Linked DNA regions of Pontimicrobium sp. SW4. The protein of the gene in region 1 binds, or shares a complex with, the protein of each later gene. Links are inferred from orthologs where the notes say so. Each region holds a gene or a part of one and is shown on either strand. Other genes may lie near its edges.

Region 1 (5,548 bases):
CTTAGGGATAGCTCAAAAAGGATTAAAGCAATATAAATCTGAATACAAAAAAATTGCATATTATTTTACATCTGCAGAACAAAAAGCAACATTTGAAAAGAATCCTGAGCGATATGTACCTCAATATGGTGGTTTCTGCGCTTTTGGTGTGTATGCAGGAGCAAAGTTTAGACCAGACCCAAACAAGTTTATTGTAAAAGATGATGAGTACTTTTTATATCTATACAATTTAGAATTAGATGCTCAGCAGCTTTGGTTGGGAGAAAATAACCATGCAAAATTAGTATCTGTGGCAAATAAGAATTGGTCAAAACTAAGTAAAACTCATAATTAATATTGCTATGAAAGAAATACATGTCCCAACAAGAGATCAAGTAGATAATAAATCTAAGGTCATATTTGATAACATCAAAAGCAAAATAGGAATGTTGCCAAATATCTACGCAGTAACAGGATATTCTTCAGATAGTTTAGAGTTACACATGGAAACAACTAATCGAGCTGGGAAAGGAAGTTTTTCAATGAAAGAGCTAGAAGCGATTCGTTTAGTAGTTTCTGAAGTGAATGGTTGTGATTATTGTTTGGCAGCTCATACAGCCATTGCAAAAATGAATGGGTTTAACGATGAAGATGCTATAGCATTAAGAACTTTAAACAGTAGTAATGAAAAGCTATTAGTTTTAACAACTCTAGCTGCTGATATTGTTGAGAACAGAGGAAAGCCATTAGAAAGTAATATTGATAAGTTTTTCGATTTAGGTTACACCGAAAAGGCTTTGATAGATATGGTATCTGTAATAGTAGATATTACATTTACTAATTACATTCATGGCATCACTAGAGTACCAATTGATTTCCCAGAAGTTGTAAGTGTTTAGTTTATTTTTTTAAGATTAGAAGGTGCTTTGTTCGGTTGTTCATGAACAAAGTGCCTTTTTCTAAAAAGTTCCTACAAAACCAATTTGATTTCTACTGAATCTAAAATTCCAAGTTATTGCTTTTTGTTTTTTTGGATAGTCATAGGATTCCGAATTAAATAAGAATTTATCAATACTATCAACCACAACTATAGATAGAGCAGCTCCAAAAGCAACGTCGCTTAACCAATGAGCACCATCCATTAAACGTGTTAAGGCAGGAATACTACCAATAAAGTAAATTCCAATTTTCGTCCAGGTGTTATCAAATTGCTTAGCAATAGAATGTGCCATAGTAATTCCAAGAACCGTATGTCCTGATGGGAATGATAAATAGTCTTCGTTACCAGCAAATGGCTTAAAAGTGTAAGGGGTGTCACCTGAAAAAGGGCGAGCACGACCAAAAGCTGTTCGCGCAAAAATTTGTAAATAACCAGCAGTTATCGATGAAGAAATAATTAAAACACTAGTTTTTCTTATTTGCTCATTCTTTGTTAATAAACCAAAACCATAAAGGCCAGCATTTGCCATTAAATAGTTTTGTGGACTAGCGAAGTAAAAACCAAATTCTTGTATTGGTTGAGGAAAACTATCGTCCTGTTGTCTAAAAAAATTACTGGTTTCTCTATCTGTTGCAGATATTATTACAGTTCCCAATACCATCCCACCAAATTTAGCATAATCTTTACCTTTCCAATGTAATGGTCTTGTAACTGCATGCTTTATACTTCTCCATGAAGCATTAGTATCATATTTAAAAGTTTGCCAAGTATTTAGACTGTCTTTAGATATTTCAATTTTATCTTGGGCAACAATTATTGACCAATAATTGCTAAACAACAGAAAGAATATTATTAATGACCGATTCATTTTAACGCAACTCAGCTCCAAGCTGCTTTTCAAAATTAGCTTGCAGTTTGCTCATGATTTTGTCAATCTGCTTGTCAGTAAGTGTTTTGTGTTCGTCTTGCAACATAAAACTAACAGCATAACTCTTTTTGCCTTTTGGAAGGTTTTTGCCTTCGTAGACATCAAACAAATTCACATTTTTCAGCAACTGCTTTTCAGATTGATTTGCAATTTTATGGATATCATCAAATGAAACAGATTCATCTAATAACAAAGCAAAATCACGACGAACCTCAGGGTATTTAGGTATATCTTTAAAGGTAATTGTATTGCGTTTGGCCACTTCAAGAATGTTGTCCCAATTAAAATCGGCAAATAGTACGTCTTGCGAAATACCAAACGTTTTTAAAATCGATTTCTTTACAATTCCGTAGTCTACTAATTTAGTTTTTCCTAAACTTAAGCTTAAACCTTCACTAAACACATCATTTTTTATTGGAGACGTTCTAGCTCTAGAAATACCTAATCTACTTATTACTGCATCCACACTTCCTTTTAAGTAAAAGAAATCACTTGATTTGCTTTCGGCATTCCAACGTTCGGCATTTTTGCTTCCAGTTATTAATAATGATAAGTGTTTATGTTCTTCGCGAGTGTCATTATAATTATGATATGTTTTTCCAAACTCAAATAATTTTAAGCTTGTTTGCCTTCTATTAATATTATGAGCAATAGCTTCTAGACCAGAGAATAATAATGATTGTCTTAATACAGATAAATCTGTGCTTAGAGGATTCAACATAGTTACATTATGTTCTTCTTTTAACTGCTCACTTAATTTGGCGTAATTAGGCGTGGTTAAAGAATTAGCCATAATTTCATAAAACCCCTGAGAAACTAACTGATTACCAACTACGTTTTGCACTTTGTGATCTTCAAATCTTGAAGAATTTGAAATAGAAGCATTTAATTTTTCAGTTATACCAATATTGTTGTAACCATATACACGTAAAATTTCTTCAATAATATCGGCTTCACGTTGTACATCGTTTCTATAAGCAGGAACGGTTAATCCTAAACCAGTTTCTGTAACATTATTGATAGTGATGTCTAATGACATTAAGATACGTTTGATAATTTCGCGCGGAATTTCTTCGCCAATTAAATTTTTGGCATTTTCAAAGCTTAATCGTACTTGAAAATCTTCAATTTTAATTTTATATTCATCAATTACATCACTTGTTATTTCGCCTCCAGCAATTTCAGTAATTAATAAAGCGGCACGTTTTAAGGCATATTCTGTAATATTTGGATCGATACCTCTTTCAAATCTAAAAGAAGCGTCCGTATTTAACCCATGACGTTTAGCTGATTTTCTAATTGATACAGGATCAAAATAAGCACTCTCTAAAAAGATACTTGTGGTTTCTTTGGTAACACCAGAATGAATACCTCCAAAAACACCAGCAATACACATTGGATTTTCTTCACCATCACAAATCATTAAATCCTCGGCATGTAATTCGCGTTCTACCTCGTCAAGTGTTACAAATTTTGTTCCTGCAGGAAGTGTTTTTACAATGATTTTCTTGTTTTTAATTTTATCGGCATCAAAGGCGTGTAAAGGTTGCCCCAGTTCATGTAACACATAATTGGTAGCATCTACTACATTATTAATTGGAGATAATCCAATAGCTTTTAAACGATGTTGCAACCAACTTGGAGATTCTCCAATGTTTAATCCAGAAATAGTCACACCACAATAACGAGGAGATCTTTGTTTGTCTTGAATGTCTACATCAATTTTAAGAGCACGATTATCCACATGAAATGCACTTACCGAAGGTGTAATTAATTCAAGATGTACTTCTTGTTGAATCAATCCAGCTTTTAAATCGCGTGCAACACCAAAATGACTCATGGCATCAGCTCTATTTGGTGTCAATCCAATTTCAAAAACTTGGTCATTTTCAACATTAAAAATATCAGCAGCTAGTGTACCAACTTTAATTTTAGTATCAAGAATCATAATCCCATCGTGAGATTCTCCAAGACCAAGCTCATCTTCAGCACAAATCATTCCGTGGCTTTCTTCACCACGAATCTTACCTTTTTTAATTGTCCAAGCTTCGCCATCAGCAGTATATAAAGTCGTGCCAATAGTGGCTACAGGGACTTTTTGTCCAGCGGCAACATTGGGTGCACCACAAACAATTTGTAAAGGAGTTTCACCACCAACATCAACCGTTGTTACTTTTAATCTATCAGCATTTGGATGTTGCTCACAAGTTAGCACCTCACCAATAACAACGCCTTCTAGTCCACCTTTAACGGATTGATAGTTTTCAATACCTTCAATTTCTAAACCTAAATCTGTTAGTAATTCTCCAGTTTTTTCGGCATTCCAATCTATGTTAATGAATTGCTTTAACCAATTGTATGAAATCTTCATTTATAACCTAAATATTTATTGCGCAAAGATATAATATTCGAGCATCAATAAAAATATGGATAATCTATTTTGGCATAATAACCGTATATTAATTAGTAAATAATATTAACTTAAACATTAAACGAATGAAAACAGTATCAAAATTAATCGCTATAATATTCCTTTTGGGTTTTGTAGCTTGTAAAGACACAAAAAAGGAAGAGGAAGAAACTCTTGCTGCCATTGATGAAATTGAAACAATAGAAGGTGAGATGGAAGAGATCGCTGAAGATATTGAAAATGGAGTGAAAGATTTAGAAGAGGCTATTAAGGAACTTGAAGAGGATATTAAAGAGATAGTAAATTAATCATACAAATTCGATTAATAATACTGCCTAAATATATGGCAAACAACTATCAAAAAAAATTAAAACACAAAAACTTAAACAAATGAAACATTTAAAATATATAGTTCTTACTGCCGCTTTTTTAACTTTAGTAGGACAACAAGAAATATGTGCACAAGGCAAATCTGAAGCTGCCAAAGCAAAAGTAGAGCAAAAGAAGGAGTCTATTGAGAAAGAGATAAAAGAAGATATTAAAGAAGTAAGAGATGATAAAAGAGAAGATATGAAGGCGTTGCGTGAGCGCTTAAAGGCTGCTACGACTGATGAAGAACGTGAAGCTATTCTTGAAAAAATGAAAGAATTAAGGGGAGATGCAAAAGAGGATATAAAGGAATTGAAGGAAGATCTTGATGATGATGATAAATTGGAAAGAGAAGCCAAAGCGAAACTTAATCAAGAAGTCAAAGCAAAGGAAAACAAAGCGAAAGGAAATGCTTACGGAAAAAATAAAGGTGAATTAAAAGGTAGAGAATTTGGTTTGGCTCGTGCTGCTGAGGCGAAAGCTAAAGTTAAAAAGTATGAAGAAAGTTTTGAAAAAAATGATGAGCTTATAAAAAGAGGGAAATCTAGAATTCAGCAAGCAATGGAGCGTATTAAAAAGGCCAAGGAAGATAAGTCACTTACCGAAGACGAAATTAAAGAAAGAGAAGAGCGAATCAAAAAAGCCGAAAACAAAATAAATAGCCTTGAAGAAGCAATTAAAAAGGCTAAAGAAAAAATGAAAGAAAAGACAGAGCAATTATCAAAAATATTGGTTAAAGAAAATAATTAATTGATATAATCAATCTAAAGATAGAAGGCATTACTACGGTAATGCTTTTTTTTGTAATAAATTTGTTGTTAATTCGAGTTATTGAACAAATTATTAGGTATGAGAAATTGTTTGTGGTGCATTGTTTTGTTGTTTGTTTTTGCGTGCCAAGAAAAAGAAGCTAAAACATTAG
Region 2 (4,214 bases), 1.3 Mb from region 1 along the record:
ATCGAACTTAGTTTAACAACAGATATAAACAATTAAAAAAGTTTATATCAAAGCACTAAACAAAATCACCTCATCAAAACACCTCGTACTTCCATTAAAGGAACTGGTTGCAATACCTTTTTATTAATCGTGTTTTTTCTAAACACATAGGTTTTATCGAACATTTTGTTGTTCTCAAAAAACGTCACCTTAAACTCATTGTTTAATGCTAGAATATCTTCTTGCATAAGTTCAATTTTAGCGTAGCTTTTAGCTGGTAATTTTTCTAATTTATGGCGCATGGTAGACGTCGTTTTTGTTTCAGAATAACCTCTAGTTACAATTAACACCATTTCTAGAGCAACATCTTTATCATTAATGATATACGCGTTCCAATCGTGAGTTTTGTAAACGTCGTTGTACTCATTTACAACAGCTACATACACATTTGATACTTCTGGGATTTGGATATCTTTTTTCATAATTCTTTATCAAAAAGTGTTTGTTCAGAAATCTATCTATTGTTTCAATCTAATTAACCCTAATCGTATTAATCTGAGATTCCTCCACTTCAGTCGGAATGACAATGCTTAAGAATGATGAGAAAAAACACTCGTTACTGTCATTTCGAGCTTGTCGAGAAATCTCAAACAGCATCATTCAAAAAAGTCCAATCAGGATTTTTAAAATTAATCAACCTTTCTTTTTTAGCTCTATTCCATTTTTTAAGTTGTTTCTCTCTTTTAATTGCTTCTTCAATTTCAAAAAAATGCTCAAAATAGATTAAGTATTTACAATTATACTTATGAGAAAATGATTTGGAATGTGCTTCTGGGTTACTATGATAATACAACCGCTCCTTTAAATTATTTGTTACACCTATATATAAAACAGTTTTGTTTTTGTTTGTTAAAATATAAACGTAATAATTATGTGCTGCTTTAATCTTGTTCATAGAAAAAGATTCCTCCACTACGGTCGGAATGACATTAACCTCGTAATGACAATAAATTATAAGGCCGACTTGAATTGATCTAAGAATCGTACATCATTTTCGCTTAATAAACGAATATCTCCTATTTGGTGTAACAACATCGCAATTCGGTCAATTCCCATTCCAAAAGCAAAACCAGAATATACTTCAGGGTCGATGCCACAATTTATAAGCACATTAGGGTCTACCATACCACAACCCATAATTTCTAACCAACCTGTTCCTTTGGTGATGCGATAGTCAATTTCGGTTTCCAGTCCCCAATACACATCCACTTCAGCACTTGGTTCAGTAAATGGAAAATAGGATGGACGCAACCTGATTTTAGACTTTCCAAACATTTCAGTTGTAAAGTATTGCAGTGTTTGTTTTAAATCCGCAAAGCTTACATTTTTATCTATATATAATCCTTCTACTTGATGGAAAAAGCAATGCGAACGCGCCGAAATAGCTTCGTTACGGTATACTCTTCCTGGAGAAATGGTACGAATTGGAGGTTTGTTGTTTTCCATATAACGTACTTGCACAGAACTTGTATGTGTACGCAACAAAATATCAGGATTCGTTTGAATGAAAAAGGTATCTTGCATATCACGTGCTGGATGATATTCTGGCAAGTTCAATGCAGTAAAGTTATGCCAATCGTCTTCAATTTCAGGACCTTCACTAACGTTGAATCCAATACGTGAAAAAATATCTATAATTTGATTCTTAACTAACGAAATAGGGTGGCGCGCTCCAATTTGCACAGGTTCACCAGGACGTGTTAAATCTCCAAAACTCCCTTGAGTTTCGTCTTTTCCTTCTAACTCTTCTTTTAAAGCAGTAACTTTTTCTTGAGCAGTCGTTTTTAATTTGTTAATGACTTGCCCAAATTCTTTTTTTTGTTCATTTGCCACGTTTTTAAACTCAGCAAAATAATCGTTAAGCAATCCTTTTTTTCCTAAATACTTAATTCGGAATGCTTCTATTTCGTCCATAGATTGAGCAGAAAATGCTTCTGCTTCCTCAATGAGCTCTTTAATCTTATCAATCATGATATCTCTTTCAAAATAATGAGCAAATTTAACAAATCTTATGTTATAAACTCTGCTTGAAGAAAATAGTTTACAATGGCTTCTTTCATTAAAACACTTTGCTCGCCAGCTTTTAAATTTGGTAATTCTTCCTTTATAATATAATGTGGCCAACCTTGTTCATCTATATAATCAAACGTATAATACCCATAAGGTTCCAACAATCTACAAATAGCAATATGCATAAGGTTGAGTTTTTCATCTTTTTTGAATTTGCGATGTAACTGTCCTAATTCCTGAACACCAATTAAATAGATAACTGCATCCAAATCTAGAGGATCACCATCAGCAAACTGAGTGGATAGTTTATCAACCACTAACTCCCATCGCTGCTTTAACTGCTCGTCTCTTGCCATACTTATTTTTCGTTAAAACGAAAATCTTTTTTAATTTTTAAATCACAAAGTTACAGAGATATAAAATACTAAGGAAACTCTATCGTTATTATTACACCACACTTTTAATTTCTTTTTTTGAATTTAAAATATGTAGGTTTGTAAAACACATATTTGTATGAATATTTTAGATATCATTTTAGGAGCCCTAATTCTATTTGGTCTAATTCGCGGACTTTCAAAAGGTCTTTTTGTAGAAGTTGCTTCTTTAGTTGCACTTATTGCTGGTGTGTTTGGTGCTATTCATTTTAGTGATTTTGCTGCTGGTTTTTTAGAAACCAAAGTAGATTGGAACGAACAAACCATTAATATTACTGCATTTGCCATAACCTTTGTAATAATTGTATTAGTTATTTCTCTAGCTGGAAAAGCATTGACAAAGCTAGCAGATTTTGCTGCTTTAGGAATGTTAAATAAACTTCTTGGTGGTGTTTTTGGTGCGTTAAAAATTGGTCTGATTTTGAGTATTGCATTGATGGTTTTTAGCAAAATGAATAGAACCATTCCCTTTTTAGAAGCTGACAACATAGAAAATTCTGTACTATACAAACCAGTAGAATCATTAGCTCCTATGATTTTTCCTTACATTATAAAAGAAGAATTGCCTGCAGAAACAGCATCTTCAAAAAAATAAATAAAAAGCCGCTAATAAGCGGCTTTTTTTATTACTCATTACATGTCTATAATAATTCTACTTTTCCTGAAGATAGCATATAAACACCTCCAACTATAGTTATCTCTCCATTGTCTTCCATTTCTTTTAGAATTGGACTTCTCTCGCGTATTCTGTCTATAGTAAGTTTTACATTGTTGGCAACAGTTGCTGCAACAAAATCGTTGTTAGATGAGTTTGCTTCACCTTCAACTGTTTCTGAAGATAGTTTTACTGCAGGAGTAATGTTACTTAATAAATGTGTTATGTTACCTAACTCTACACCATCGCAAGCTGCTTTTACAGCACCGCAAGCTTCATGACCTAGTACAAAAACTAATTTACTTCCTGCAACTTTACAAGAATACTCCATGCTTCCGAGTATATCTGTGTTTTCAAAGTTTCCAGCTACACGAGCTACAAAAACATCTCCAATTGCTTGATCTAAAACCGTTTCTACTGGTACTCTAGAATCAATACAAGATAGTACTACAGCTTTTGGAAATTGTCCTCCTACTGTTTGTTCAACCAAAGCTTTATTGTCTACACTTTGAGTATTTCCAGATGTAAATCTTTTGTTTCCTTCCATTAAATCAGTTAATACTGATTGTGGCGTTAATGTGTCTTGAACTTCTTTTGTAATTGCTATGTTTTTCATGATTTTCTTTTTTTAATTTTTAATGTACGTCTTTTATATTTTGTTTAATCCAACTTACACAGTCGTTGAAATCTTTAAAGATATGTTCTTCTGGAATAAAATCTGGAATGATATCAATTCGCTCCATCATGTATCGAGGTTGTTTTAATAAATTTACAAACAGCACTTCTATTCCTTTAACTTTTAAATCTTGTAACATATCTTCCATTGCATATAATCCTGATTGATCCATATATTGCATACGCCCTAACCTCATTATTACTGTGGATGCTGTATCTGGTATTTGTAGTCTGAGTTGCTGGAAATCGCTTGTAGAACCAAAGAATAAAGGTCCTTTTAGGTGTTTAATAAACACTTCTTCTTTAAGATTTTCTGGAAATCCTATTTCATCTTTCCAAGCTTCTTCTTTTAATGGTTTTACATCACTACGTTCAGCTGTTAAATCTCCTATCTTTTTCAT

The links. The genes of interacting proteins can lie anywhere in the genome.
Region 2: the proteins of pheT (region 1) and pheS are in contact, whole or in part, in a crystal structure (PDB 6P24), measured with the Escherichia coli proteins. The link is inferred for Pontimicrobium sp. SW4 from one-to-one orthologs.

Annotation. Positions count from the first base shown.
Region 1 is NZ_CP157199.1:1,894,483-1,900,030, reverse strand. What follows is about bases 1,504-4,520. They hold pheT (phenylalanine--tRNA ligase subunit beta), read right to left. Parts: upstream 4,219-4,520; coding sequence 1,789-4,218; downstream 1,504-1,788. Other genes in these bases: ABGB03_RS08840 (hypothetical protein), read left to right, coding at 4,344-4,520; ABGB03_RS08850 (phosphatase PAP2 family protein), read right to left, coding at 1,504-1,787. Outside these bases: ABGB03_RS08860 (YHS domain-containing (seleno)protein), read left to right, coding at 1-334; ABGB03_RS08855 (carboxymuconolactone decarboxylase family protein), read left to right, coding at 342-878; more of ABGB03_RS08850, read right to left, coding at 939-1,503; more of ABGB03_RS08840, read left to right, coding at 4,521-4,565; ABGB03_RS08835 (hypothetical protein), read left to right, coding at 4,648-5,376; ABGB03_RS08830 (TlpA disulfide reductase family protein), read left to right, coding at 5,458-5,548.
Region 2 is NZ_CP157199.1:3,237,293-3,241,506, reverse strand. What follows is about bases 1-2,949. They hold pheS (phenylalanine--tRNA ligase subunit alpha), read right to left. Parts: upstream 2,011-2,949; coding sequence 991-2,010; downstream 1-990. Other genes in these bases: ABGB03_RS14860 (CvpA family protein), read left to right, coding at 2,563-2,949; ABGB03_RS14865 (hypothetical protein), read right to left, coding at 2,049-2,405; ABGB03_RS14875 (GIY-YIG nuclease family protein), read right to left, coding at 626-934; ABGB03_RS14880 (hypothetical protein), read right to left, coding at 66-461. Outside these bases: more of ABGB03_RS14860, read left to right, coding at 2,950-3,078; ABGB03_RS14855 (carbonic anhydrase family protein), read right to left, coding at 3,125-3,754; ABGB03_RS14850 (SulP family inorganic anion transporter), read right to left, coding at 3,774-4,214.